DNA from 3 places in the Cupriavidus necator N-1 genome. Region 1 is predicted to be linked to each of the others. Evidence: predicted binding sites of a transcription regulator. Region 1 holds the regulator's gene; each other region holds the start of a gene.
What was found. The regulator sigma-54, encoded in region 1, starts transcription at its own class of promoters, with help from an activator protein. The targets are predictions, from matches to a motif close to TGGCANGNAANCTGCTTT.
Positions count from the first base shown of each region.

Region 2: a site for sigma-54 is predicted at 6,583-6,600, ahead of CNE_RS18515 (ethanolamine ammonia-lyase subunit EutB). Genes of this name have one in related genera too.
Region 3: a site for sigma-54 is predicted at 3,350-3,367, ahead of prpB (methylisocitrate lyase). Genes of this name have one in related genera too.

Region 1 is NC_015726.1:389,052-398,981, forward strand. It holds gene CNE_RS01940 (dynamin family protein) at 1-1,706, shown strand, start outside; gene mutY (A/G-specific adenine glycosylase) at 1,806-2,984, shown strand; gene CNE_RS01950 (LON peptidase substrate-binding domain-containing protein) at 3,008-3,667, opposite strand; gene rapZ (RNase adapter RapZ) at 3,759-4,643, opposite strand; gene CNE_RS01960 (PsiF family protein) at 4,761-5,153, opposite strand; gene hprK (HPr(Ser) kinase/phosphatase) at 5,316-6,287, opposite strand; gene ptsN (PTS IIA-like nitrogen regulatory protein PtsN) at 6,368-6,823, opposite strand; gene hpf (ribosome hibernation-promoting factor, HPF/YfiA family) at 7,279-7,629, opposite strand; gene CNE_RS01980 (RNA polymerase factor sigma-54) at 7,678-9,159, opposite strand; gene lptB (LPS export ABC transporter ATP-binding protein) at 9,295-9,930, opposite strand, start outside.
Region 2 is NC_015723.1:85,724-95,653, forward strand. It holds gene CNE_RS18485 (lactate permease LctP family transporter) at 1-1,647, opposite strand, end outside; gene CNE_RS18490 (LutB/LldF family L-lactate oxidation iron-sulfur protein) at 1,715-3,160, opposite strand; gene CNE_RS18495 (LutC/YkgG family protein) at 3,157-3,858, opposite strand; gene CNE_RS18500 ((Fe-S)-binding protein) at 3,855-4,637, opposite strand; gene CNE_RS18505 (FadR/GntR family transcriptional regulator) at 4,764-5,489, shown strand; gene CNE_RS18510 (AI-2E family transporter) at 5,536-6,573, opposite strand; gene CNE_RS18515 (ethanolamine ammonia-lyase subunit EutB) at 6,777-8,159, shown strand; gene eutC (ethanolamine ammonia-lyase subunit EutC) at 8,170-8,955, shown strand; gene CNE_RS18525 (aminoacyl-tRNA deacylase) at 9,052-9,525, opposite strand.
Region 3 is NC_015726.1:1,943,689-1,953,618, forward strand. It holds gene CNE_RS09160 (putative quinol monooxygenase) at 1-24, shown strand, start outside; gene CNE_RS09165 (cysteine synthase A) at 140-1,141, shown strand; gene prpR (propionate catabolism operon regulatory protein PrpR) at 1,155-3,119, opposite strand; gene prpB (methylisocitrate lyase) at 3,401-4,309, shown strand; gene prpC (bifunctional 2-methylcitrate synthase/citrate synthase) at 4,397-5,554, shown strand; gene acnD (Fe/S-dependent 2-methylisocitrate dehydratase AcnD) at 5,677-8,289, shown strand; gene prpF (2-methylaconitate cis-trans isomerase PrpF) at 8,350-9,540, shown strand; gene CNE_RS09195 (bifunctional 2-methylcitrate dehydratase/aconitate hydratase) at 9,567-9,930, shown strand, end outside.

The DNA of each region.
Region 1 (9,930 bases):
TCCTGCCGTCGTCGGCGGGGCGCACCACGATGTGCCCGACCGAGCTGCGCTATGACGAGGCCGAGCCGCCGTGCATCCGGCTGCTGCCGATCGAGACACGCCTGCAGGAGGCCTCTACCGCTGACTTCCTGGAGGCCGGCACCTCGGCTTCGCACTGGCATTCGGTGCCGCTGGACCCGTCTTCGCCCGAGGGCATGCTGGCTGCGTTCCAGCACGTGGTGCAGACCGTGCGCGTGCCGCCCGCGCAGGCCGAGGCGCTGGGCCTGTACCACGAGAACGATCCCGATGCCGCCTACGCGGTCGATGCCGAGGGCATGGTCGAGATCTCGCGCTGGCGCCACGCCGTCATCAATTTCCCGCATCCGCTGCTGCGCCAGGGCCTGGTGATCCTGGACACGCCGGGCCTGAATGCGATCGGCACCGAGCCCGAGCTGACGCTGCGGCTGATCCCCGACGCCCATGTGGTGGTGTTCGTGCTGGCCGCCGATGCGGGTGTCACCAAGAGCGACCTGGAGCTGTGGCGCAGCCATGTCGGCGCCGGCCACCGGCGCGGCTGCCTGGCGGTGCTCAACAAGATCGACGGGCTGTGGGATCCGCTGCGCGAGCCGGGCGAGATCGCGCAGGAGATTGCGCGGCAGGTGTCCACCACCGGGCAGGTGCTGGGTATCGAGCAGTCGCGCGTCTATCCGGTATCGGCGCAGAAAGGCCTGGTGGCCAAGGTCACGCACGACGACGAGCTGCTGGCGCGCAGCGGCCTGCCCGAGTTCGAGCACGTGCTGTCCGACCAGCTGATCCCGCGCCGGCGCGAGATCGTTTCAGACCAGGCGCACCGCCTGGTGCAGGACATGGCGCGCGCCGCGCAGCAGCTGCTGCAGACCCGCCGCCGCGATATCGTCGAGCAGCTGTTCGAGCTGCGCGGCCTGCGCGGCAAGAACCACGCGATGGTCAAGCACATGCTGATGCGCGTGCAGGGCGAGAAGGAAGAGTTCGAGCAGAGCATCAGCAAGTTCCAGGCGCTGCGCCTGGTCTTCGGCCGCCACAGTGCCGACATCATCAAGAGCCTGCAGCTGCGCGACGTGCGCCTCACCATGCGCAGCGCGCGCGAGCAGATGAAAGAGCGCTTCTTCTCGCGCGGCCTGCGCGAAGACATGGACGCGCTGTTCGCGCAGCTGACCAGGCTGGTGACCGATGCCGACAACAAGATCAGCCAGCTGCACCAGCTGATCGAAAGCATGTACCGGCGCTTCAACGCCGAGCACGGCTTCACGCTGCCCGCGCCGATGCAGTTCACTGCCGAGCGCTACGTGGCCGAGCTTGAGGAAACGCTGCGCCTGGTGCATGCGCACTTCGGCACGGTCAGCATGCTGACGCGCTCGCGCCCGCAGCTGGTGCAGAGCGCCTTCAGCACCATGGCCAGCCGCGTGCTGGAGAACTTCCGCGACCTGAACCGCGATATCGAGGTCTGGCTCAAGTCGGTGATGACGCCGCTGGAGGCGCAGGTGCGCGAGCACCAGAAGCAGCTGCGCCGGCGCGTCGATTCGATCGAGCGCATCCACGAGGCCACCGACACGCTGGAAAGCCGCATTGCCGAGCTCGAGGAAGTGCTCAACGGCCTGGACGAGCGCAGCGGCCGTATCGAGGGCTACGCGCAGCGGCTGCTGCGGCCGACGGCCGCCGCCGACAGCGCGAGCCTTGCGGTGGCGTAGCCAGATCCTGAAGCCGGTATATCATGTGGCGCCGCACTGAGCGGCGCCATTTACTTTGGTGCGCCGCCGTGCCCCCGCGCTTCAGAACGTTTCACCCAGATGCCCCGCAAACCAGCCCCCCGTGCCGTTCCCGCCATCCCCGACGATATCCGCGTGCCGCCCGACTTCGGCGCCCGCGTGGTCGACTGGCAGCGCCAGCATGGCCGGCACGACCTGCCGTGGCAGAACACGCGCGACCCGTACCGCATCTGGCTGTCGGAGATCATGCTGCAGCAGACCCAGGTGAGCGCGGTGATCGACTACTTCCAGCGCTTTGTCTCGCAGCTGCCCACGGTGCAGGCACTGGCGGCGGCGCCTGCCGACCAGGTCATGGCGCTATGGGCGGGGCTGGGCTACTACTCGCGCGCGCGCAACCTGCACCGCTGCGCCATGCAGGTGGTGAGCGAGCACGGTGGCCGTTTCCCGACCGATCCCGCGCTGCTGGCCACGTTGCCCGGCATCGGCCGCTCCACCGCCGCGGCGATCGCCGCGTTCAGCGCCGGCGTGCGCTCGCCGATCCTGGACGGCAACGTCAAGCGCGTGTTCGCGCGCTGCTTCGGCATCCACGGCCATCCGGGCGAGCGCGTGGTGGAAACGCGCATGTGGCAGCTGGCCGAGCTGGCCTTGCCGGCGGCAGGCCCGCGCCAGGCCGAGGACATGATCGCCTATACGCAAGGGCTGATGGACCTGGGCGCCACGGTATGCTCGCGCGGCAAGCCGGCCTGCCTGGCCGATGCCGGCGCGTGCCCGCTGTCGGCCGACTGCGTGGCGCGCCGCGACGGTCTCACCGGCGTGCTGCCCACGCCCAAGCCGCGCGCGGCCATCCCCGAGCGCAGCACGGTGATGCTGCTGGTGCGGCGCCAGCGCGAAGTGCTGCTGCGCCTGCGCCCCGGCAGCGGCATCTGGGGCGGGCTGTGGAGCCTGCCTGAGATGCCGGTCGACAGCGTGCCCTTCGACGCGGAAGTCGCCGAGGCGGCGGCGCTCGACTATGCCAGAGCCTTCGGCAAGCCCGCGCGCGCCGCGCTGACCGGCGAGCTGACCCATGTGTTCACGCACTTCCGCCTGCTGATCCGTGCCATCCGGGTCGATGTGAGTGCGGACGGCGCAAGCCTGATGGCGCAGGACAGCGCCGCGGAAGCCGCGCAGCGCTGGATCTCGCTTGACGATCTCGATGCGGTGGGGACGCCCGCGCCGGTGCGCAGGCTGCTGGAGGACCAGGCGCGCGGCGGGCTGTTCTGAAGTCTGGGGTTGGGGATCCGCGCCTAGAGCATGTGGTTCTGGCGCATGTAGCGGTGCACGATCTCGATGCGCATGCCGGCATCGGGCAGCGCCATCAGCATCTGCTTGGCCTTGAGCGGCACCGGCAGCAACTCACACAGCCGGTTGGCGACCCAGCTCGGGTCGTCCCACAGGTAGGGCTCGTCGAACGGCAGCCGGTCAGGGTGCTCGGCGTGCAGCCGCGTGACAATGCGCCGCAGCGCATCCAGGCATTCGCCCAGCAGCTCCAGCTTGCAGTCGATGATGTCGGGGGGCAGCACCTCGGCGCGGGCGACCAGCAGGCCGTCGTCGCGGGTGTCATGGCTGACGATATGGAAGCGCTCGCGGCCGCGCGCGCGGATCAGCAGCACGCCCAGCTGCTCCATGTTGCAGTCGACGATTTCCGCCAGGCAGCCGACCAGCTCGGGCACGGTAGGCTGGTCCGGCCGGGCCACTTCCTCGCCGCTTTCGATCAGGCAAACGCCAAAGGGTGTGTTGTCGCGCAAGCAGTTGCGCACCATGTCGACATAGCGCGCCTCGAACACGCGCAATGGCAGCCGTCCACCGGGAAACAGCACGGTGTGCAACGGGAACAGCGGCAGGTTGTCGAGCGTCCGTGGCGGAACTTCTGATCCCGTGGGACGGTAGAGGTCGGTCGAGGACATGCAGTGCCAGCTTGGGTATCGCGCAGCAATGGGCCAGCCGGCCAACGCGGTGCGCAGATGCCAGTGATGCCAGTGGGCAGTCCCGCCTGCGTCAGCCCGCCGGTGCGAGCTCTCGGTGTCTCACCAGCACATTACCATGCGCCCGGAAGTAGTTGGCAAGCCTTTCCGTAATATAGACCGAGCGATGCTGCCCGCCGGTGCAGCCGATCGCAACGGTCAGGTAGCTGCGGTTGTCGGCAATGAAGCTTGGCAGCCACTTTTCCACATAGGCGCGGATATCCTCGGCCATTGCCAGCACCATTGGCTGGGCCTGCAGGAAGTCGATCACCGGCGTGTCACGCCCCGTCAGCGGGCGCAAGGCCAGGTCGTAATAGGGGTTGGGCAGCGAGCGCACGTCGAACACCATGTCCGCATCGCTGGGCACGCCATGCTTGAAGCCGAACGACTCGAACAGCAGCGTCAGCCGCTGGCTGTCGTCGCGGATCAGCTCCTTGATCCAGCTGCGCAGCGTATTGGTGCGCACATTGCTGGTGTCGATGCGGTGCGCGGCCTCGGCCAGCGGGCTCAGCAGCGCGCGCTCCATCTCGATCGCTTCCATCAGCGCGGTGTCGTTGAAGGCCGGTTCAACGCCAGGGCCCGGCATGCCGTCGGTACGCACCGACAGCGGGTGGCGGCGGCGCGTCTCGGAATAGCGCTGCACCAGTGCGTCGGTGCTGGCGGTCAGGAACACCACCTCGACCTGGTGCTCCGCGGCCAGCGCGCGCACGGTGTCGGGCAGCTGGTCGAGCGACTCGCGGCTGCGGATGTCAGTGGCGACGCCCAGGTGCGTATAGCCCTGGCTGTCGAGGTAGCGGGTCAGTTCCGGGATGAACTGAGCCGGCAGGTTGTCCACGCAGTAGTAGCCTGCGTCTTCGAGCACGTTCAGTGCGACGGACTTGCCGGAACCGGATATGCCGGTGATGAGGATGATGCGCATAGCAACTGAAGCATAGCATCACGTGATGAAGGCGTCATGACACCACGCACAAAGCAAGCATGGCGAACCTCGCGGTTCGCCATGCTTTTGCCGTCAGTTTGCGGCGCTGGGTGCGGCTCAGGCTGCCTTGGACAGGCATTCCTTCATGTAGGCCTTGTATTCGTCGCCCTTCTTGCCCTTGCCCGACTTGCTGCAGGAAGCCATTTTCTCCTGCTGGGTCTTGGACGCGCCCTTGGACAGGCATTCCTTCATGAACGCCTTGCGTTCGTCGCCCTTCTTGCCGGCGGCTTGCGTATTGCAGGCCTTCATCTTGTCCTGCTGGGCGTTGGCTGCGGGCTTGTCCGGGGTAGCCGGGGTGGCGGGCGTGGCAGGCATGGCCGGCGTTGCCGGTGCGGTGGCCGCTGGCTTGGCTGGCGTGGCGGGGGTTGCCGGCGTGGCCGTGGTCTGTGCAAAAGCGCTGGCGGCGATCATCGGGGTGACCAGCGCGCACATCGCGATCAGTTTCTTCATGCTTGCTCTCCTGGGTGTGGAAAACTTCATGGCCGCGCGCCATTGCCGGCGTTGCAGCTTCCGTAACGGGCGCGATGCCCATTACAGCACAAAACGGAGCATGCCTGAAGCACGTTGACGTTCTGCGTCAACGCCGTTGTAAGCAAATGAAAACGCTGGGGCTCAGAGCAGGCGGCCCTGGCCGCGCGAAACCGCATCGGCCTGCATCGCGGCGCGCTGCCGGTCCATGAAGTCGCGCAGCGTATCGATGCCGCGCAGGCGCAGGATGGTGTTGCGCACCGCGGCCTCGACCAGCACGGCCAGGTTGCGCCCGGCCGCCACCTGGATCTTGACCATGTGGATCGGCAGGCCCAGCACGTCCAGGTATTGCGAATCGAGCGGCAGCCGCTCGAACTCGCCGTCGTTGCGGCGCACCAACTGCACCACCAGTTTGATCTTCATCTTCCGCCGCACCGCGGTCTCACCGAAGATGGTCTTGATGTCGAGCAGGCCCAGGCCGCGCACTTCAAGCAGGTTCTGCAGCAGCGGCGGGCAGCGGCCTTCGATAAAATCCGGCCCCAGGCGCACGAAGTCCACGGCATCGTCGGCCACCAGCCCGTGGCCGCGCGAGATCAGTTCCAGGCCCAGTTCGCTCTTGCCCAGGCCCGATTCGCCCATGATCAGCACGCCCATGCCCAGGATGTCGAGGAAGACCCCGTGCATGGTCACGCGCGGCGCGGAGATGCGCGACAGGTACAGGCGCAAGTGGTCGATCACCGCGGCCGACGACACCGGCGTGGTGAACAGCGGCGTGGACGAGCGCGTGCAGCGCAGTTCCAGGTCGGGCGGCGGCTCCATGCCGTCGGCGATCACCAGGAAGGGCGGCTCCAACAGGATCAGCTCGCCCATCTGGCGCTTGCGGGTCTCATCGTCCAGCCGCTGGTAATAAGTGATTTCGGGCTTGCCGAGCACCTGGATGCGGTTGGGGTGGATCAGGTTCAGGTGGCCCACCAGGTCGGCGGCGGAGGTGGCTTCGCGGGCGAACTCCACGTCGAAGGCGCGGTCCGCGCCTTCCAGGCCGGCCACCCACGAGAGTTTGATGTCGGCTGCGTTGTCGTCGAAGATGGACTGGGAGGTGACGCCGGTGAGTTCCATGCGGTATGACTGGTGGGGCGGTTTGCGAAGCGCCTGGCGCCTGCCCGGTCTGGTGCCGGCCCGCCTGGGGGATCAGGGGATCAGGGATGCCATGCGATCAGCAGCTGATGGACGGCATCGGGCGTCGGCAGCGTGGCCAGTCCTTCGCGCATGTCGCGGTCGGAAAGCAGTTGCGCGATTTCTGACAGGATTTCCAGGTGCTGCTGCGTAGCCTGTTCGGGCACCAGCAGGAAGATCAGCAGCGATACCGGCTTGCCATCCGGCGATTCGAACGGAATCGGCTCGGCCAGGCGCATGAAGGCGGCCAGCGGCTGCTTCAGGCCCTTGATGCGGCCGTGCGGGATCGCCACGCCGGCGCCCAGGCCGGTGGATCCCAGCGACTCGCGCGCGAACAGGTTGTCCGTCACGATGGCGCGCGCCACACCATGGTTGTTCTCGAAGAGGAGCCCGGCCTGCTCGAACACACGCTTCTTGCTGGTGACGCTGACGTCCAGGGTGATGTTGCCGGGTGGCAGCAATTTGGCCAAACGATTCATGGGCGATGCGCAGGATTTCAGTTAGCGGGCAGATCGTTCCGCGGGGCAGTGGGCTGGCTCCGGGCTGCCGTTGGCCTGGCCGGAGGCGTCCGGCCCATTATAGAGCAGCGACTACCCCCGTATTGTGCAGCGCAGCGGGGCAAGCCGGTGCAGAACGATACATGGTGATGCAATCGTGCCTCCGGGCCGGGAGCCGGCGCACCGATGCGGGGCGCGGCCAGGATTCCCTCTCTTTGTATGGCGCAGCATACACCTTGGCGCTGCGCTTGCGAACACTCTTGCCCATTCGGGTGAAAAGCGTTGGCTCCGGCGCCACAGCCGGGCCGCACCGCCAGTGCGGGCGCGGCATGCCGGCGGCAACCCGGAACGCAAGGGCGCAAAAAAGCCGCGCTTCGTGGCGCGGCTTGCCTGTTCAATCCTGATTCAGCAGCCCGCTGCGGGGCTGCCGGGCACGGTCATTGCTGCATTTGCGCTGCGGCCATCTGGTACTTGACCGCTTCGCGGTCGTGGCCTTGCACGCGATCCTTGTAGCGGATCACCTGACGGTCCAGCTTGTCGACGAGTGCGTCGATCGCTGCATATAGGTCTTCGTGATGCGCCTCGACAAAGATGTCCTTGCCCTTGAGATGTAGATTAATTTCCGCGTACTGACGCCGGTCCTTTTCCTTGTGGTTGTCGACAGAGAGCAGCACGCTAACGCCAATGACCTGATCGAAATGCCTGACGATTCGCTCCAGCTTCGTTTCCACGTACTCACGCAGAGGGGGCGTGATGTCCAGGTGGTGTCCACTGATCTTGAAGTTCATAGCGCTTCTCCTTCTGAAAGAGCCTCACCAGGCAGGCGGTGGGCTCGGCTACAAAGACTTGCGGAGATTGACTGCGGGGATCTTCAGGGCTTCGCGATACTTGGCAACAGTGCGGCGCGCAACAACAAAGCCTTGCTCACCCAGCAGTTCGGCAATGCGACTGTCGGAAAGGGGATTCCTCGGGTCTTCGGCTCCTATCAGTTGCTTGATCAAGGCGCGGATGGCCGTTGATGAAGCCGCGCCACCGGTTTCGGTGGACACGTGGCTGCCGAAGAAGTACTTCAGTTCGAAAGTACCCATCGGCGTTGCCATGTATTTATTGGTCGTCACCCGGGAGATGGTTGACTCGTGTAAACCCAGTGTATCGGCAATCTCCCGCAAAACCAAGGGGCGCATGGCGATTTCGCCGTGACTGAAAAAGTTCTTTTGACGCTCGACAATGGCCTGCGAGACACGCAGGATTGTGTCGAACCTTTGCTGGATGTTCTTGATCAGCCAGCGCGCCTCTTGCAGCTTTTGCTGCAGTCCGGCCGTGCCGGACTCACCCTTCGCGCCACGCAGGATTTGGGCATACATATCGTTGATGCGCAGCCTCGGCATCACATCCGGATTGAGCTGCGCGATCCAGCCGCCGCCACCCTTGCGCACGAACACGTCCGGCACCACGAAATCCGCTTCCGGGCGGCTGTACGCATGGCCGGGGTAGGGCGCCAGCGAGCGGATCAGTTCGTGTGCGGACTTCAGTGCCACTTCATCTACCTGCAGCGCCTTCTTCAGCCGCGTGTAGTCGCGTACTGCGAGCAACTCCAGGTGATTGCTAACGATGTTCAGCGCCAGTTCGCGTTGCGGGTGCGTCAGGCGTCGCAACTGCAGGGCCAGGCACTCGGCGGCGTTGCGCGCACCCACGCCGGGCGGGTCGAAACTCTGCAGCAGCGTGAGGATGGCGTGGACTTCGTCGATCTCGAACTCGAGTTCTTCCGGCAACTCCGTGCAGATCTCCTCAAGCGATGCGCTCAGGTAGCCATCGTCGTCGAGCGATTCGATCAGGAAGATGGCCAGGCCTTTGTCGCGCGCCGAGATCTTCAGCGGCGTGAGCTGCTCCATCAGGTACTCGCGCAGCGTGGGCTCGGCCTCGCGCAGCTGCATCGGCGTTTTTTCATCCTCGTCGCCCTGGGGGCGGCGGGCAAAGTCGTCCAGGCTCCAGTCGCCGCTGCCGTAGTCGTCGCCGTTGCCGCTGTCGCCATAGCTGTCGTCGTCACCCGCGCCGTCGGCGCGAGCCTCGCCATTGCCCTGGGGCTCAGCCGGGGCGGGCGCCGGTGCGCTCTGCAGGTTGACCGAGCCGTCGGCCGCCACGCGCAGCGGGCTTTCGATCCAGTCGTTCTCGCGCTCGAGCAGCGGGTTTTCCGTCAGCGCCTGTTCGACCTCTTGCTGCAGTTCCAGCGTGGAGAGCTGCAGCAGCCGGATCGACTGCTGCAGTTGCGGGGTCAGGGCCAGATGCTGGGAAAGACGGAGCTGTAGCGACGGTTTCATGCGAGCTATTCTATGCGCATCTTTCCGTTGTTGGAACGGAAATTGCTATCGCTTATGCGGTCCGATCGCCGCTGGCTGTGGGAGGGCCCACGCGCACCCGCGAAGAGGCCTGCCGCTCGCGGGCAGGCCGTTAAGTCACATGCGGAAGTTCTCGCCCAGGTAGACGCGCCGCACTGCATCATTGGCGATGATTTCCTCGGGCTGGCCCGCGGCCAGCACCGTGCCTTCGCTGATGATGTAGGCGTGGTCGCAGATGCCGAGCGTCTCGCGCACGTTGTGGTCGGTGATCAGCACGCCGATATTGCGTGCCTTGAGGAAACTGACGATGCGTTGGATCTCGCCCACGGCGATCGGGTCCACGCCGGCGAAGGGTTCGTCCAGCAGGATGAAGCGCGGCGACGACGCCAGCGCGCGCGCGATTTCCACACGGCGGCGCTCGCCGCCCGACAGCGACAGCGCCGGGTTGTTGCGCAGGTGCGCGATCTGCAGGTCGTCGAGCAGCGAATCCAGGCGGCGCTCGATCTCGGTCTTGGGCAGCGGCTTGCCGTTGCTCACCTGAAGCTCCAGCACCGCGCGGATGTTCTCTTCGACGTTGAGCTTGCGGAACACCGAGGCTTCCTGCGGCAGGTACGACAGCCCCATGCGCGCGCGCTCGTGGATCGGCAGGCCGCTGATGTGGTCGCCGTCGAGCACGATATCGCCTTCGTCCAGCGCCACCAGGCCCACGATCATGTAGAACGAGGTGGTCTTGCCCGCGCCGTTAGGCCCGAG
Region 2 (9,930 bases), on a different replicon from region 1:
GATGATCACGGCAAACAGCAGGCTGTGCCTGACCGTGAAGCGGAACAGCTCCGACTCCTTGCCCACCAGCCCGGTCGCCGCGCAGGCCACGGCGATCGATTGCGGCGAGATCATCTTGGCCGTGACGCCGCCGGTGGTGTTGGCGGCGACCAGCAGCGTGTCCGACACGCCGATCTGATGCGCCGTGGTGTTCTGCAGCGCGCAGAACAGCGCGTTGGACGAAGTGTCAGAACCAGTCAGGAACACCCCCAGCCAGCCCAGGAACGGCGAGAAGAACGGGAACGCCGCGCCGGTGCCGGCCAGCAGCAGCGCCAGTGTCGACGACATGCCGGAGTAGTTGGCGACAAAGGCGAACGCCAGCACCAGGCCGATTGACAGCACCGGGCGCGCCAGTTCCACCAGGGTCTCGGCAAAGGTAGCCAGCAGCATGCGCGGCTTCATGCGCAGCAGCACCGCCGAGATCAGCGCGGTCAGCAGGATGGCGGTGCCGACGGCGGAGAGCAGGTCGAGCTTCAGCACCGCGTCATAGGCCTTGGGCGTGGCCACGATCGGCGCGGCCTTGATTACCATCTGGTCCAGCCCCGGGATCTTGAACTTCAGCACCGTGCCCGCCAGCGCGCCGTTGGCTGCGAACAGCGCCTTGAACGGCTGCAGGCTCCACACGGTGACGATGGCGGTCAGGATGCCGAACGGCGCCCACGCGCGCAGCGTCTGCGCCAGGGTGTAGGGCGACGCCTTGCGCCCGGACATCGCGCCGCCGAAGCCGCCGCCGAAGCCGGCCAGCGCGACGGTGCCGCCGCTGACATTGCCACCGGCGCGCTGCGACGCGCCGCGCGGCTGCCATACCTTCAGGAACGCGGCCAGCGACACCAGGCTGACCAGCGCCGAAGTGATGTCCGGCAGTTCGGGCCCGATATGGTTGGACGTGAAGTACTGCGTCACGGCAAAGCAGCCGCCGCACACCAGCGCCGCCGGCCACGTTTCGCGCACGCCTTTGGCGCCGTCCATCATGAACACCAGCCAGAACGGCACCAGCAGCGACAACAGCGGCAGCTGGCGGCCGGCCATCGCGCCGATATGGAAGGGATCGATGCCCGTCACCTGCCCGGCCACGATGATGGGGATCCCCATCGCGCCAAACGCCACCGGCGCGGTATTGGCGATCAGGCACAGGCCCGCCGCATACAGCGGGTTGAAGCCCAGGCCCACCAGCAGCGCCGCGGTGATCGCCACCGGCGCGCCGAAGCCCGCGGCGCCTTCCAGGAAGGCGCCGAAGGCAAAGCCGATCAGCAGCATCTGCAGGCGCTGGTCGTCGGTGATCGACAGCACCGAGGCGCGGATCACGTCGAACTGGCCGGTCTTGACCACGATCTTGTAGAGGAACACCGCGGTCACGATGATCCATGCAATCGGCCACAGCCCATAGGCAAAGCCGAAGCCGGCCGAGGCCAGCGCCTGCTGCGCGGGCATGCCGTAGGCGAAGATCGCCACGGCCAGCGCCAATAGCAGCGTCACGGCCGCGGCGACATGGCCCTTCATGCGCCAGACGGCCAGCGCAATGAAGAAGAACAGGATGGGAATGGCTGCCGCCAGCGACGACAGCCACAGGCTGCCCAGCGGCGTATAGAGTTGGGTCCAGGGTTGCACGGTTAGTCTCCTGCTTTGGTGGTGTTTCGGGAAATCTTTGTTTTGTTTGCAAGCACTGCGTGAAGGCCTACTCCGGCTGTCCCTTCTCCTTCAGCAAATCCGCCAGGCTCTTCGCCGCCGGCTTCAGCGGCGTGCGGTGCTGCGTCCAGCCCATCTGCTTCGACGGCGTCAGCGCGCGCAGCCGCGTGGCGGCCCAGCGGAACAGCCGGTACGTCGCCGGGTGCGAATACGCGCCGCTCCAGAAGCGCCACACCAGGTGCTCGCCGCGGCTGTACTTCGCGCCCTGGCCGCGCAGCGGGTTGGCGACCTGCTCTTCCGGATCGCGGTTCGCCTCGGTGCGCAGGCGCACCAGCAGTTGCGGGATCGGGATGCGTACCGGGCATACCTCGCCGCAGGCGCCGCACAGGCTCGACGCGGTGGCCAGGTCGGCGGTGGCGTCCAGCCCCAGCAGGTGTGGCGAGATGATCTTGCCGATGGGGCCGGGATAGGTCGTGCCGTAGGCGTGGCCGCCGATGCGCGTGTAGACCGGGCAGTGGTTCATGCACGCGCCGCAGCGGATGCATTGCAGCGTGGCGCGCAGCTGCGTGTCGGCATAGGCCTGGGTGCGGCCGTTGTCGAGCAGCACCAGGTGGACCTCGCGCGGGCCATCGCGCTCGCCCGCGCGGCGCGGCCCTGAGATCAGGTTGAAGTAGGTGGTGATGGCCTGCCCGGTGGCCGAGCGCGTCAGCAGCGTGGACAGCGGCACGATGTGCTCCAGCCGGGCCACGACCTTCTCCATGCCCATGATGGCGATATGCACGTCGGGCACGGTGGTGGAAAGCCGGCCGTTGCCCTCGTTCTCCACCAGCCACAGCGTGCCGGTGTCGGCGGCGGCGAAGTTCACGCCGGACAGGCCGATATCCGCTTCGACAAAGGCTTGGCGCAGCGCACGGCGGCCGGTCTGGATCAGCGCGTCGACATCCTCGGTATAGGGCGTGTCGGGGATATGCGCCTGGAATAGCTGCGCGATATCGCCCTTGGTCTTGTGGATCGCCGGCATCACGATATGCGAGGGCTTCTCGCCGGCCAGCTGGACGATGTACTCGCCCATGTCCGACTCGATGCAGTCCACGCCGCGCTCGGCCAGGTAATGGTTCAGCTCGATTTCCTCGCTGGCCATCGACTTGCCCTTGATCACGCGCTGCGCCTGCTTCGATGCCGCGATGCGGTGGATGATCGCGTTGGCTTCGTCGGCGTTCTCGGCCCAGTGCACCTGCACGCCGGCGGCGGTGAGCTTTGCCTCCAGCTGCACCAGCAGGTCCGGCAGGTTGGCCAGCGCGTGCTGGCGCACCGCCTCGCCCAGGTCGCGCAGGCGTTCCAGCTCATCCGCGTCGGGGAACTGCGCCAGGCGCTTGCCCTGCAGGAAGTCCATCGCGCCGCGGAAGCTCTGGCGCAGCTTGGGATCGTCCAGCGCCTCGCGGGCGCGTGCCTTGAAGTCCTGCGGCGGAACAAAATTGAGTGTGTGCTGGCTCATTGCCCGGCCTCCGCAGTGTCGGTCTCGATGATGACCCACAGCCGGCGCGGACCATGCGCGCCGTAGGCCAGCGTCTGCTGGATGTCGGAGGTCTTGGACGGGCCGGAGATCAGCACCAGGTTGGTCGGCATGCCGTCGGACCAGCGTTCGGTGCGCGCGGCCATATGCAGGTCGGTGTGCAGCGTCGAGGCGCGCACCAGCGCGACATGCAGCGGCGGCACCAGCGACACCGTGCGTGGCGAGCCCGCATCGGGCGCGACCACCAGCGTGCCGGTGGCGGCAATGCCGGAGCGCGCCACAGTGAAGCCGGCATCGATGGTGTCGAACAGCTCCGCCTTCCAGGCTTCGATCGGGCGGTCGTAGCCGATGGCTTCGATATGGGCCGGCAGGGCGGCCGCCAGCGCGGCACCGGCCTGGCTGGCGGGATCAAGCAGCAGGCGCTTCACGCCGGCATTGGCCAGCTCGGTGGCCAGCAATGCCGGCCAGGCCGCCTCGCTGGCGCACCAGACCTCGGCATGCAGGCCTTGCAGTGCCGCCAGCATCGCGCCGGTCAGTTCGCCAATGGCGGGCGCGCCGTGGCGGCGTGCCTCGAAATGGCCGTCGATGCGGCGGTCGAGTTCCGCGGTGCGTGGGGAAGGTGCAGGCGCGGCAGCGCGCAGCCGGCCGAGCATGCGTTCGCGGGCGCCGGGCGTGCTCATGCGGCACCTCCGGTACGGCGCCACAGGAAGGTGGCCAGGTGCTCCACCTGCAGCGGGGCGTGGTCATGCGCCGCGGTATGGCCGATATTGAGCAGGCAGCCGCAGTCGGCCGAGACCAGCCGGTCGCAGCCGGTGGCGCAGGCCGAGGCCACCTTGTCGCGCACCATGGCGCCGGAGATATCGGGATGCTTGAGCGAGAAGGTGCCGCCAAAGCCGCAGCATTCTGACTCGCGTTCATGCTCCACGCGGGTCACGCCCGGCAGCGTGTCGACCAGGGCCACGCCGTGCTGGCGCGTACCCATTTCTCGACGGGCGCCGCACGAGGTATGCAGCACGATGCGCTCCTGCGGCTGGCCCGCCGGTGCGGCATCGCCAAAATCCAGCTTCAGCACATGGAGCAGGAACTCGCCCAGTTCATAGATGCGTCCGGCCAGTTCCAGTGCCTTGGGGCCGGCCACCGGATCGTCGGCAAAGAGCTGCGGCCAGTGGTGGCGCATCATGCCCGCGCACGAGCCCGACGGCACGATCACCGGCCAGGGCTGGCTGAACAGGTCGAGCTGGGCGCGCGCCACCGCACGGGCCGCGTCGGGGTTGCCGCTGCTGTAGGCGGGCTGGCCGCAGCAACTCTGGCCGCGCGGGAAGTGCACGGTGAGCCCTTCGCGTTCAAGCAGCCGCACGGCGTCGAGGCCGGCCTGCGGCACGAACATGTCGACCAGGCAGGTGGCAAACAGGTAGGCCTGCGCGGGGGCAGGGCCGGTGGGGTACTGACGATCCATCATGTCTCGCTCCGGACGTGCTGGGGTCGCACGTTTCGGCGCATAATTCCCGCTTCTGCGCGGCGGTACAAATTGGTTGGACCAATCTGCCCGGCGACCCGCGCAAGCTCAGGAGCGAGGACATACGGCATGACGGCAGCGGCAGCAAGGCACGGGCGCACCCGCGGACGCGTGGAGTCGGTCATGCGCCGGATCGAGACCGCGCTGCTCGACGGCACCTGGCCGCCCGGCACGCGGCTGCCGGCCGAGCGGGTGCTGGCCGGGCAATACGAGGTGGCGCGCAACACCGTGCGCGAGGCGATCCAGCGCCTGGCCGCGCGCGGCCTGCTGCAGAGCCGGCGCGGTGCCGGGGTCTACGCCACCGACCAGCTGCGCGCCGGCATTGCCTCGCCCTGGGGCCAGCTGGTGGCCGACCACCCCGCGCTGCGCGACGACATCCTGGAGTTCCGCCGCGTGCTGGAGGGCGCGACCGCGTATTTTGCGGCGCTGCGCGCGGATGCCGCTGACGTGAAACGGATCCGCGCCCTGATGGCCGAGCTGGAACGCGCGCGTGCCGCCGACGACAAGCAGGCAGAGGCCGATGCCGATGCGCAGTTGCATGACGCCATCGCCCAGGCCTCGCACAACACCATGTTCCTGCACCTGCATACCAGCGTGATCGGCATGCTGCGCGAGCACATCACCATCAACGGCACCGGCCTGCGCGAACAGGACGACGGCGCCTCAGACCTTCTGTTGCTGCAGCACCGCACGCTGTGCGATGCGATTTGCGCGCGCCGCCCGGAAGAGGCGCGCACCGCCATGCAGACCCATATCGACTTCGTGCGCAGCCGGGTGGAGCAGGACGGCGCCTGAATCAGGTATTGGTCCTACCAACGCTGCGGCATGCCGGCCGCGGCACTCAGATCAGCCCGGCGCCGGCAAGCTCCCGCTTCAGGTAGGCGTAGAAGATCGGTCCGGCGATCACGCCCGGGATGCCGAACAGCGTTTCCATCAGCAGCATCACCGTCAGCAGTTCCCACGCCGCGGCCTGGATGCGCGCACCGATGATGCGTGCGTTCAGGAAGTACTCCAGCTTGTGGATCACCACCAGGAACACCAGCGACGCCACCGCGATCGGCAACGACACCGACAGCGAGGCCACCACGATGGCGGTGTTGGAAATCAGGTTGCCCAGCACCGGCAGCAGCCCGGCCACGAAAGTGATCACCAGCAGCGTCTTGGTCAGCGGCAGGTGCACGCCAAAGAGCGGCAGCACCAGCAGCAGGTAGATCGCCGTCAGCACGGTGTTGATGGTCGAGATCTGGATCTGCGCGAAGATGAACTGCGAGAACGCCTGCTGCAGCGTGCGTGCGCGCGCCACCAGCGCCGCGGCCAGCGGCCGGCGGTTGGGCCGCACCACCGCGCGGTACAGCGCCACCATCGCGCCGATCACCAGCCCGATCAGGATATGCACCAGCGTGCGCAGCACCTCGGCACCCAGCTTCTGCGCCATCGCGGCATGCTCGCGCAGCGTCTCGATCAGCGTGTTGGCCAGCTCGTCCACGCCGTTGGGCAGCGCATCGCTGAGCCACGGCGGCATCTGCCCACGCGAGCGGTCGATGATGTCGGCCACATGGTTGAGCAGCCCGTCCAGGGTATTGCCCTCGCCACTGACAAAGCGCACCAGCAGCCAGCCCGCCAGCGTCAGCGCCAGCAGGATCAGCGCCGACAGGATGGCCACGGCCAGGGCGTCGTGGCGCTGGTTCAGGCGCTTCAGGCGCGGCGCCAGCACGTCCACCAGCGAGTACAGCAGCAGCCCGGACAGCAATGCCGCCACCAGGTTGGCGTGGAGCACGGTCCAGAGCGCCAGGGCGGTCAGCAGGTAAGCGACGGTGCCGACGCTGTACCACGCGGCCGGCAGCAGGCGCGGGGTGGTGGTCGGGTCGGGGTCTTTCATCGGGGTCTCCGGCATGCAATTTGCTCAAATTTATTCTGAATTCTCGCCGATCCAGATGTTGTTCCTGAGTCAGGCCGTGTGCGCTGAGGCGATGTTGGCATCACGGCACACGCAAAGGCTGTCTATATTAGGGGGAATCGTGCCCGGCAAGGCGCCTGGCGCACCGCTGTCATCGTTTTCCCCAGAGCCCAGGAACGGAGCGCATGGCCTACACCCACACCATCGGCACCCACCGCCACGTCTTTGCCGACCTGCGCACGCTGCTGGCCCGGGCCAGCCCTGCGCGCTCCGGCGACGCGCTGGCGGGCGTTGCCGCGGCCAGCGAGCAGGAGCGGATGGCCGCGCGGCTGGCGCTGGCAGAGGTGCCGCTCAAGCAGTTCCTGACCGAGGCGCTGGTGCCGTATGAGGACGACGAGGTCACGCGCCTGATCCTGGACCGGCACGATGGCGCGGCCTTTGCCGCCATCGGCGCCACCACCGTGGGCGACCTGCGCAACTGGCTGCTGCTGCATGAGACCGACAGCGCCACGCTGGCGCGGGTGGCGCCGGGGATCACCCCGGAGATGGCCGCCGCGGTCAGCAAGCTGATGCGCAACCAGGACCTGGTGGCGGTGGCGCGCAAGTGCCAGGTGGTGACGCGATTTCGCAGCACGGTGGGGCTGCCGGGCCGGCTCTCGGTGCGGCTGCAGCCCAACCACCCGACTGACGATCCCAAGGGCATTGCCGCGTCGATCATCGACGGGCTGCTCTATGGCTGCGGCGATGCCACCATCGGCGTCAACCCGGCTTCGGACAACCTGGGCGCCATCGTCTCGCTGCTGCGCATGATCGATGAGCTGCGCAGCCGCTTCGACATCCCCACGCAATCCTGCGTGCTGACCCATGTCACCAACACGCTGCGCGCGATCGGGCAGGGCGCGCCGGTGGACCTGGTGTTCCAGTCGGTGGCCGGCAGCGAGCGCGCCAATGCGGCCTTTGGCATCAGCCTGTCGCTGCTGGCCGAGGCGCACGATGCCGCGCAGGCGCTCGCGCGCGGCACCGTTGGCGACAACCTGATGTACTTTGAGACCGGGCAGGGCAGCGCGCTGTCGGCCAATGCGCACCACGGCGTCGACCAGCAGACCATGGAGGCGCGCGCCTACGCGGTGGCGCGCGCGTTCTCGCCGCTGCTGGTCAATACGGTGGTGGGCTTTATCGGTCCCGAATACCTGTACGATGGCAAGCAGATCATCCGCGCCGGGCTGGAAGACCACTTCTGCGGCAAGTTGATGGGGGTGCCGATGGGCTGCGACGTCTGCTACACCAACCATGCCGAGGCCGACCAGGACGACATGGACACGCTGCTGACGCTGTTCGGCGTGGCCGGCATCAATTTCATCATGGGCGTGCCCGGCGCCGACGACATCATGCTGAACTACCAGAGCACCTCGTTCCACGATGCGCTGTACCTGCGCGAGGTGCTGGGGCTGCGCCCCGCGCCGGAGTTCGAGGCCTGGCTGCAGCGCATGGGCATTGCCGATGCCAGCGGCAGGCTGCTCGAGCCCGCCGCGCGCCAGCCGCTGCTGCAGATGGCCCACAGCCTGTAAGGTGCAGCCGATGACGGCCAGACGCCCGCCTCCCGCCGCTCCTGCCAACGCCGATGCCGACCCGTGGCAACGCCTGCGCCAGTTCACGCGCGCGCGCGTAGCGCTGGGCCGTACCGGCCACAGCCAGACCACCGATGCGGTGCTGGCCTTCGGGCTGGCCCATGCGCAGGCGCGCGATGCGGTGCACCTGCCGCTGGACGTGGGCGCGGTCACCGCGGCGCTGGATGCGGCGGGGGTACAGAACCTCGCCGTGCACAGCGCGGCGCCGGACCGCGCGCACTACCTGCGGCGCCCCGACCTGGGCCGGCGCCTGGACGATGCCAGCCGCGCGCGGCTGGCCGCGGCACGGCCGGGCGACGCGCCCGATGTGGTGTTCGTGGTTGCCGACGGCCTGTCCGCGCTGGCCACGCAGACGCACGCGCTGCCGTTGCTCGATGCCACCCGCGCGCGCTTGCCGCAGACATGGCGCATCGGCCCGGTGGTGGTGGCCGAGCAGTCGCGCGTGGCGCTGGGCGACGAGATCGGCGAGCTGCTTGGCGCGCGCCAGGTGGTGATGCTGATCGGCGAACGGCCCGGCCTGAGCTCGCCCGACAGCCTTGGCATCTACCTGACCCATGCGCCGCGCACGGGCCGCACCGATGCCGAGCGCAACTGCATCTCCAACGTGCGCCCCGAAGGCCTGCCGTATGCGCAGGCCGCCGACCGGCTCGCCTTCCTGCTGCGCGGCGCGGCGGCATTGGGCCGCTCGGGCGTGGACCTGAAGGACGACAGCGTGCCGGCGTTGCCTGAAGGCTGAAGCGTCTGCATCCCCCACCCGCCAGCATGCAAAACGGCCACCACGCGGGTTCGCAACCCGCGTGGTGGCCGTTCAGTGGCCAATAAAAAGCGCCGCTTACATCATGCGGCGCGAAAACTGCCCGTGCCCAGCGTCCGACATCAGCCGCGAGAACTGTTCGCCGCTCATGTGCACCAGTTCCTGGTGGTCGCCGCCTTCGAAATACACGTCGGGCTGCGCCATCAGGCTGTCGTCCACATAGGTCTGCATGCCGTAGGCCATCGCCACCGGCGGGATCGCGCCGAGGTCGCAATCCTTGAAGATCTCGCGGATCTCGTCCTCATGCGCCAGTACCAGGTTGCGCCCGGTCTGTTCGCAGATGGCGGCCATGTGCAGATGGTGGCTTGAAGGAATCACGGCGGCGACATAGCCGCGGTCATCCTCCAGCAACAGCGTCTTGGCCAGCCGGTCCCCGGGAACATGCGCGGCCTCGGCAGTGGCCATGCTGCTGAGGGTGTAGGGGTGGCGGATGATGTCGTACTGGGTGTTCTTGCTGCTCAGGCAGCTTGCAAGCGTGCTAGCCAGGGCCATGGTAGCTCCTCAGGTGCGGATGCGCCGACGGTTATCCTTGTGCTCCTACTATAGTCCGTGGCGCCGCTGCCGAAGGCGACGCGCCCAGGGTCTGTTCCCCCATGGGAACAGACCCTTCTATGAGGGCGAGGATGTCAAGCTCCTCCGGGATTGAATTTCCATAGACATGACTGGCGCGATGCTTTCTCCTTGCAAGCCTCGAATCTTCGTGGGCTGACACGGCGTGAAACCGAGGTCGGGGTTACTTAAGGCCGGGACCCAGCCCCGGTCTACCTTCTATCCGTGCCCGGCGCAAGGCCGGGTCACCACATACCGCATGCGCGAAGCGCTGGAACACCCCTGTTACCTGCGCGCGCCCCATCTAGAAGAACGGCTACCCGCTGGGGGCAGCCCGAGTCTGTTACG
Region 3 (9,930 bases), 1.6 Mb from region 1:
TTCCGCTGGCTCAACGCCGCCTGATCCGCCTGGCCACGGGCAATCCCGGTCACTTCTGGCCGTCCCCCTGCTTGTCATTCCCGCCGCCCCGATCTATCACTCAATGTGACGCCCGGAGCGGGCACGGCAGGAGTGCACCATGGAAGTCAGGGATGGATTTGCCGGCACCATCGGCCACACCCCGCTGATCCGGCTGGCCGGCCTGAGCGCCGAAACCGGCTGCGATATCTACGGCAAGGCGGAATTCCTCAATCCAGGCGGCTCGGTCAAGGACCGCGCGGCACTCTACATCATCCGTGATGCCGAACGGCGCGGGCTGCTGACGCCCGGCGGCACGGTCATCGAAGGCACCGCCGGCAATACCGGCATCGGCCTGGCCCACCTGTGCGCGGCGCGTGGCTACCGCTGCATCGTCGTGATACCTGACACGCAGTCGCCCGAGAAAATGGAGCGGCTGCGCATGCTCGGCGCCGAGGTCCGCGCGGTGCCCGCCAAGCCTTACGCCGATCCGGACAACTACCAGAAGATTGCCGGCCGGCTGGCCGACCAGACCGACAACGCGATCTGGGCCAACCAGTTCGACAACCTGGCCAACCGCCAGGCCCACTACGAGACCACCGGGCCCGAGATCTGGCACGCCACCGGCGGGCACATCGATGCCTTCACCTGCTCCACCGGCACCGGCGGCTCGCTGGCCGGCATCGCGCGCTGCCTGAAAGAGCACAAGCCCGGCGTGCGCATCGTGCTGGCCGACCCGCACGGCAGCGGCCTGTACCACTTCGTCAAGCACCGCGAGGTCAAGGTCGAAGGCAGCTCGATCACCGAAGGCATCGGCTCCAGCCGGGTGACCGCCAACCTGCAGGACACGCCCATCGACGACGCGGTGCGCATCGACGACCAGACCTGCGTGGACATGGTCTACCGCCTGCTGCGCGAGGAGGGCTTGTTCGTGGGCGGGTCGTCGGGAATCAACGTCGGCGCCGCGGTGGCGCTGGCGCGCGAGATGGGGCCGGGCCATACCATCGTCACGCTGCTATGTGACCGCGGCGACCTGTACATGGCACGGCTGTTCAATGAAGCCTGGCTGGAGGGCAAGGGGCTGCAGCCGATTCCGTTCCGGCGTGCCGGCCCCGCCGGGTAAATGCCTGCGCGGCTCACGCCGCCTTGAGCCGCCGCCACAGCGTGGTCGGGCTGATGCCAAGGATATGGCAGGCCGCGGCGCGGTCGCCGCCGCACTCGGCCAGCACGCGCCGGATATGCTCGACTTCGCTGGACTGCTTCACGCCAGCCAGGGAACGGCGCGGGCGTGTTGCCGGCGCGGCGTGCTCAGCGTCGGCCTCGGCCGGCGCCAGCATGCCATCGCCAAACAGCTCCGGCACGGCTGCCTGCAGCTCGCGCTGCAGCGCGTCGCTGTCCAGCCGGCGCCCGGCCACCAGCACGGCGATCCGTTCGGTCACGTTTTCCAGCTCGCGGATATTGCCCGGCCAGCGGTAGCGCGCCAGCCGCGCGCGGGCCGCGGCGGGCAGGCGCTGCGGCCGGTCCATGCCCAGGCGCTCCTGGGCGCGCCGGTACAGCAGCTCGGCCAACTCCTGCAGGTCTTCGGAGCGGTCGCGCAGCGGCGGCATCTCGATGCGCAGGATATTGAGGCGGTAGTACAGGTCCTGCCGGAATGAGCCATCGCGCACCATCGCGGCCAGGTCACGGTGAGTGGCGCCGATCACGCGCACGTTGACCGGTACGGCGTCGAGGCCGCCGATCGGCAGCACCTGCTTTTCCTGCAGCACGCGCAGCAGGCGCGTCTGCAGCGCGGACGGCATGTCGCCCACCTCGTCGAGGAACAGCGTGCCGTTGTGGGCCGACTCGAACAGGCCGGCCTTGCCGCCACGGCGCGCACCGGTGAAGGCGCCCTCTTCATAGCCGAACAGCTCGCTCTCCAGCAGCGCCTCGGGGAAGGCCGCGCAATTGACCGCCACGAACGGGAAGGCGCGGCGCGGGCTGGCGTCGTGCATGCCCTGCGCCAGCACCTCCTTGCCGGTGCCGCTCTCGCCGCCGATCAGCACGGTGGAATCCACCGCCGCGTAGCGCCGCGCCAGTTCGCGCAGCTCGGTCATGGCCGCGGAGGTGCCGGCCAGGTCGTCCAGGCTGTAGCGCACCCCGGCCGGCCGCGTGCGGGCGCGCGAGCGCAGGTTGCGGTCCACGCGCTGGATCGCGCTGGCGTCCTGGATGGTCAGCACGGCGCCGGTGGTGCCGGCTTCGCCGATGATGGGGATGCGGTTGACCACCACCATCTTGTCGCCGAGCTTGTGGATCGCCTCCAGTTCCTTGTCACCGCTCTGCATCACGCCTTCGAGCGCCAGGTTTGGCGCCAGCGTCTGCAGCTTGCGCCCGACCGCGGCGGCGACGGAAGTGCCGAGAAAGCGCTCCATCGCCGGGTTGAACGACTGGATGCGCCCTTCGGCATCCACCGCCGCCACGCCCTCGTTCAGGTGCGCCAGGATGGTGTTGACGTAGTCGCGCCGGGTGGCCTCGATGCGGCGCAGGCGCGCGGCCTCGATCGCGTCTTCCAGCGCCATGCGCACCGAGTTGCCGGAGTACAGGAACACGCCGGTCAGGCCATAGCGGTCGGCCAGGTCGGTCACCAGGCCGGGGCCGACCACGACCTGGATGCCCTCCTGCTTGAGCGCCTTTACGCGTGCGACGGCATCGTCCTCGGTCAGGTAGGTATAGGCCGGGACCAACAGCGAGAACGCGCGCACGAATTCATCCACCTCGGCATACGTCGACGCGTGCGTGACCAGCGCCACCCGCGGCGAGATGCGCCGCGCGGTGGCCAACGCGCTCATCACGTCAAAGCCCGTGACCTTGACCAGCACCACCGGCACATCCACGTGCTGGCGCAGGTAGGCGCCGTTGGAGCCGCCCGCCACCACCACGTCGAGCCGGCCCTCGCGCGCCTCGCGCGCCACGGCGCTGGCGGCGGCCTCGAAACCCTTGCCGACGATGCGGAATTCGGCCCGGTCGGCGTAGGCCGGAATCAGGTCGGCGAAGGCGCGTGCCAGTCGGCTGATGCCGATGGCCCAGATGCGCGGACGGGCTTGCGTGGAAACGGGAGAAGCCATGGTGCAATGCGGAAAGAATGCGTGGTGAAACCCGGGACGAACAGGCGTACAGTGCTGGCACATTGTCCGCCACGCAGCCCGCGATTTCAACTTTGAATTCCAAACTTGTGATTTTGAAATTCAATTGTGCTGAAAGGATGACATGAAATCGGCGGCGAGGCCAGCCGCCCTGCCCGCCAGCCCAGCGCTGACAAAGGCTGGCGGATTTCCCGCGGGCCCGCCCAAGGGCTTGGCACACCCCTTGCAGTATTAGGCCCGTCCTGTTCACCAACGCATACGCCATGACCTACTCCGCTTCCGACCTCGCGCGCTCCGCTGGCGCCCGCTTCCGCCAGGCGCTTGCCGACGAGCATCCGCTGCAGGTAGTCGGCACCATCAATGCCAACCACGCCCTGCTGGCCAAGCGCGCCGGCTACCGGGCCATCTACCTGTCGGGCGGCGGCGTTGCGGCCGGCTCGCTGGGCCTGCCGGACCTGGGCATCTCGAACCTGGACGACGTGCTGACCGATATCCGCCGCATCACCGACGTGTGCGACACGCCGCTGCTGGTGGACGTCGACACCGGCTTCGGCGCCTCGGCCTTCAACGTGGCCCGCACCACCAAGTCGCTGATCAAGTTTGGCGCGGCGGCCATGCATATCGAAGACCAGGTCGGCGCCAAGCGCTGCGGCCACCGCCCCAACAAGGAAATCGTCACGCAGGGTGAAATGGTCGACCGCATCAGGGCCGCCGTCGACGCCCGCACCGACGAGAATTTCGTCATCATGGCCCGCACCGACGCGCTCGCCGTCGAAGGCCTGGACAAGGCCATCGAGCGCGCCGTCGCGTGCGTGGAAGCCGGCGCCGACGCCATCTTCCCGGAAGCCATGACCGACCTGGCCATGTACCGCAAGTTTGTCGATGCGGTGAAGGTGCCGGTGCTGGCCAATATCACCGAATTCGGCGCCACTCCGCTGTTCACCACCGAGGAACTCGGCGGCGCCGGCGTGTCGATGGTGCTGTACCCGCTGTCGGCCTTCCGCGCCATGAACAAGGCGGCGGAGAACGTCTACGCGGCCATCCGCCGCGACGGCACGCAGAAGAACGTGGTCGATACCATGCAGACCCGCGCCGAGCTCTACGAGAGCATCGGCTACCATGACTTCGAGCAGAAGCTGGACGCGCTCTTCGCACAAGGCAAGGGCAAGTAAGTAAGACTCACGCGCGGCCGGGCTTTGTCCCGGCCGCTTGCACGACAACAGACAGGCAATACCAGGCATCACACAAAGGAGACCCAGATGTCCGAAGCGCAACCGCTCGTCACTCCCAAGCCCAAGAAATCCGTCGCCCTGTCGGGCGTGACCGCCGGCAATACCGCGCTGTGCACCGTCGGCCGCACCGGCAACGACCTGCACTACCGCGGCTACGACATCCTCGACATCGCCGAGACCTGCGAGTTCGAGGAGATCGCCCACCTGCTGGTGCACGGCAAGCTGCCGACCAAATCCGAACTGGCCGCCTACAAGGCCAAGCTCAAGAGCCTGCGCGGCCTGCCCGCCAATGTGAAGGCCGCGCTCGAATGGGTGCCCGCCAGCGCCCACCCGATGGACGTGATGCGCACCGGCGTGTCGGTGCTGGGCACCGTGCTGCCGGAGAAGGAAGACCACAACACCCCGGGCGCGCGCGACATCGCCGACCGCCTGATGGCCAGCCTGGGCTCGATGCTGCTGTACTGGTATCACTACAGCCACAATGGCCGCCGTATCGAGGTGGAAACCGACGATGACTCCATCGGCGGCCATTTCCTGCACCTGCTGCACGGCGAGAAGCCGTCGGCACTGTGGGAGCGCGCCATGAACACCTCGCTGAACCTGTACGCCGAGCACGAGTTCAACGCCTCGACCTTCGCCGCCCGCGTGATCGCCGGCACCGGTTCGGACATGTATTCGTCGATCAGCGGCGCCATCGGCGCGCTGCGCGGCCCCAAGCACGGCGGCGCCAACGAGGTCGCGTTCGAGATCCAGAAGCGCTACGACAACCCGGATGAGGCCCAGGCCGACATCACCCGCCGCGTCGAGAACAAGGAAGTCGTGATCGGCTTCGGCCACCCGGTGTACACCATCAGCGACCCGCGCAACCAGGTGATCAAGGACGTGGCGAAGAGGCTGTCGAAGGACGCCGGCTCGATGAAGATGTTCGACATCGCCGAGCGCCTGGAAACGGTGATGGGAGACATCAAGAAGATGTTCCCGAACCTGGACTGGTTCAGCGCGGTGAGCTACCACATGATGGGCGTGCCGACGGCGATGTTCACGCCGCTGTTTGTGATCGCGCGCACCTCGGGCTGGGCCGCGCACATCATCGAGCAGCGTATCGACAACAAGATCATCCGCCCGAGTGCCAACTACACCGGCCCGGAGAACCTGAAGTTCGTGCCGCTGAAGGATCGCAAGTAAGACCGGCTGCCGGTTTGCTCCGCGTCGGGTTGCATTGATCCGGGCCTGCGGGCAAGGGGGTAGTTGGTCGCTGACATGGGACCACTACCCCTTTTTCATACCTATATTGATTTCCCTACACCATGAATTCTGCAAACCGCAAACCGCTACCGGGCACCAAGCTGGATTACTTTGACGCGCGCGCCGCGGTCGAGGCAATCCAGCCGGGTGCCTACGACAAGCTGCCGTACACGTCGCGCGTGCTGGCAGAAAACCTGGTGCGCCGCTGCGATCCCGCCACGCTGACGGATTCGCTGAAGCAGCTGATCGGGCGCAAGCGCGACCTCGATTTCCCGTGGTTCCCGGCGCGCGTGGTGTGCCATGACATCCTGGGCCAGACCGCGCTGGTGGACCTAGCCGGCCTGCGCGACGCCATTGCCGACCAGGGCGGCGACCCCGCCAAGGTCAACCCGGTGGTGCCGGTGCAACTGATCGTCGATCACTCGCTGGCGGTGGAGTGCGGCGGCTTCGATCCCGATGCCTTCGCCAAGAACCGCGCCATCGAAGACCGCCGCAACGAAGACCGCTTCCATTTCATCGACTGGACCAAGCAGGCGTTCAAGAACGTCGATGTGATCCCGCCGGGCAACGGCATCATGCACCAGATCAACCTGGAGAAGATGTCGCCGGTGATCCACGCTGATAGTGGCGTGGCCTACCCCGATACCTGCGTCGGCACCGACAGCCACACCCCGCACGTGGATGCGCTGGGCGTGATCGCCATCGGCGTGGGCGGCCTGGAAGCCGAGAACGTGATGCTCGGCCGCGCCTCGTGGATGCGCCTGCCCGATATCGTCGGCGTGGAGCTGACCGGCAAGCGCCAGCCCGGCATTACCGCCACCGACATCGTGCTGGCCCTGACTGAATTCCTGCGCAAGGAAAAAGTTGTCGGCGCCTATCTGGAGTTCCGTGGCGAAGGCGCCTCCAGCCTGACGCTCGGCGACCGTGCGACTATTTCCAACATGGCCCCGGAATATGGCGCCACTGCCGCGATGTTCTTCATCGACGAGCAGACCATTGACTACCTGCGCCTGACCGGCCGCACCGACGAGCAGCTCAAGCTGGTCGAAACGTACGCCAAGACTGCCGGCCTGTGGGCGGATTCGCTGAAGAACGCCGAGTACGAGCGCGTGCTGAAGTTCGACCTGTCGAGCGTGGTGCGCAATATGGCCGGCCCGTCCAACCCGCACAAGCGCCTGCCGACCTCCGCGCTGGCCGAGCGCGGCATCGCCGTCGGCCTGGACAAGGCCCGCGCGCAGGAAGCCGAAGGCCTGATGCCGGACGGCGCCGTGATCATCGCCGCCATCACCAGCTGCACCAACACCAGCAACCCGCGTAATGTGATTGCCGCCGCGCTGCTGGCGCGCAACGCCAATGCGCGCGGACTGGCGCGCAAGCCGTGGGTCAAGTCGTCGCTGGCGCCCGGCTCCAAGGCGGTCGAACTGTACCTGGAAGAAGCGAACCTGCTGCCGGACCTGGAGAAGCTCGGCTTCGGCATCGTCGCCTTTGCCTGCACCACGTGCAACGGCATGTCGGGCGCCTTGGATCCCAAGATCCAGCAGGAAATCATCGACCGCGACCTGTACGCCACGGCAGTGCTGTCCGGCAACCGCAATTTCGACGGCCGCATCCACCCGTACGCCAAGCAGGCCTTCCTTGCCTCGCCGCCGCTGGTGGTGGCCTATGCCATCGCTGGCACCATCCGCTTCGATATCGAAAAGGACGTGCTGGGCACGGACCAGGATGGCAAGCCGGTGTACCTGAAGGACATCTGGCCGAGCGACGAAGAGATCGACGCGATCGTGGCAAAGAGCGTCAAGCCCGAGCAGTTCCGCAAGGTCTACGAGCCGATGTTCGCCATCACCGCGGCCAGCGGCGAGTCCGTCAGCCCGCTGTACGACTGGCGTCCGCAGAGCACCTATATCCGCCGCCCGCCCTACTGGGAAGGTGCGCTGGCCGGCGAGCGTACGCTCAAGGCGCTGCGTCCGCTGGCGGTGCTGGGCGACAACATCACCACTGATCACCTGTCGCCGTCCAACGCGATCATGCTCAACAGCGCCGCGGGTGAATACCTGGCCAAGATGGGCCTGCCGGAAGAGGACTTCAACTCGTACGCGACCCACCGCGGCGACCACCTGACCGCGCAGCGCGCCACCTTTGCCAACCCCACCCTGATCAACGAGATGGCCGTAGTCGATGGCCAGGTCAAGAAGGGTTCGCTGGCGCGCATCGAGCCCGAAGGCAAGGTCGTGCGCATGTGGGAGGCCATCGAGACCTACATGGACCGTAAGCAGCCGCTGATCATCATCGCCGGCGCGGACTATGGCCAGGGCTCGTCGCGCGACTGGGCCGCCAAGGGCGTGCGCCTGGCCGGCGTGGAAGTCATCGTCGCCGAGGGCTTCGAGCGCATCCACCGCACCAACCTGATCGGCATGGGCGTGCTGCCGCTGGAGTTCAAGCCGGGCGTGAACCGCCTGACGCTGGGCCTGGACGGCACCGAGACCTATGACGTGATCGGCGAGCGCCAGCCGCGTGCCACGTTGACGCTGGTGGTGAACCGCAAGAACGGCGAGCGCGTCGAGGTGCCGGTGACCTGTCGCCTCGACAGCGACGAGGAAGTGTCGATCTACGAAGCCGGCGGCGTGCTGCAGCGCTTCGCGCAGGACTTCCTTGAGTCGTCGCGGGCAACTGCATAAGCTGTGACAAAGGCCCGGGCGGCACGCATGCCGCCCGGGCCAACCAGGACAAAGATTTCCATGGCTCACGTACCCCAGATCAAGATTCCCGCCACCTATATCCGTGGCGGCACCAGCAAAGGCGTGTTCTTCCGCCTGCAGGATTTGCCGGAAACGGCACAAGTGCCCGGCCCGGCGCGCGACGCGCTGCTGATGCGCGTGATCGGCAGTCCCGACCCCTATGGCAAGCAGATCGACGGCATGGGCGCGGCCACGTCCAGCACCAGCAAGACGGTGATCGTGTCCAAGAGCAGCCGGCCCGACCACGATGTCGACTACCTGTTCGGCCAGGTCTCGATCGACCAGCCCTTTGTCGACTGGAGCGGCAACTGCGGCAACCTGTCGGCAGCGGTCGGTCCCTTTGCCATCAGCGCCGGCCTGGTCGATGCCAGCCGCATCCCGCGCAACGGCGTGGCCGTGGTGCGCATCTGGCAGGCCAATATCGGCAAGACCATCATCGGCCATGTGCCCGTCACCAACGGCGAAGTGCAGGAAACCGGCGATTTCGAGCTGGATGGCGTGACCTTCCCGGCCGCTGAAGTGCAGCTTGAGTTCATGGACCCGGCCGCCGAGGAAGAAGGCGCCGGAGGCGCGATGTTCCCCACCGGCAACGTGGTCGACGACCTCGAAGTGCCGGGCGTGGGCACGCTCAAGGCCACCATGATCAACGCCGGCATCCCGACCATCTTCGTCAACGCCGAGAGCATCGGCTACACAGGCACCGAGCTGCAGGACGCCATCAACAGCGACACCAAGGCGCTGGCGATGTTCGAGACCATCCGTGCCTATGGCGCGCTGCGCATGGGCCTGATCAAGAACGTGGACGAGGCCGCCAAGCGCCAGCACACGCCCAAGGTGGCCTTTGTCGCCAAGCCGGTCGACTACGTCGCCTCCAGCGGCAAGAAGGTGGCCGCGGCCGATGTGGACCTGCTGGTGCGCGCGCTGTCGATGGGCAAGCTGCACCACGCCATGATGGGCACGGCAGCGGTGGCGATCGGCACCGCCGCGGCCATCCCCGGCACGCTGGTCAACCTGGCCGCCGGCGGCGGCGAGCGCAACGCGGTGCGTTTCGGGCATCCGTCCGGCACGCTGCGCGTGGGCGCCGAGGCGCAGCAGGTCGATGGCGAATGGGCGGTCAAAAAGGCCATCATGAGCCGCAGCGCGCGCGTGCTGATGGAAGGCTGGGTGCGCGTTCCCGGCGACGCGTTCTGAGCTGAGCCGCACCCGCGAGGCCGTTCATGTCCACCGACACACCGTCCGCGCAACGCCCCGATCCGGACCAGGTGCTGGTCGACATCGTCGACTATGTCACCCGGTACGAGATCAAAAGCGGCCTCGCCTACGACACCGCCCGCAACTGCCTGATCGACACGCTCGGTTGCGGGCTCGAAGCCCTCTCCTACCCGGCCTGCACCAAGCTGCTGGGTCCCATCGTTCCGGGCACGATCGTGCCCAACGGCGCGCGCGTGCCGGGCACCCAGTTCCAGCTCGATCCGGTCCAGGCCGCGTTCAGTATCGGGACGATGATCCGCTGGCTGGACTTCAACGACACCTGGCTCGCGGCCGAATGGGGTCATCCGTCGGACAATCTCGGCGGCATCC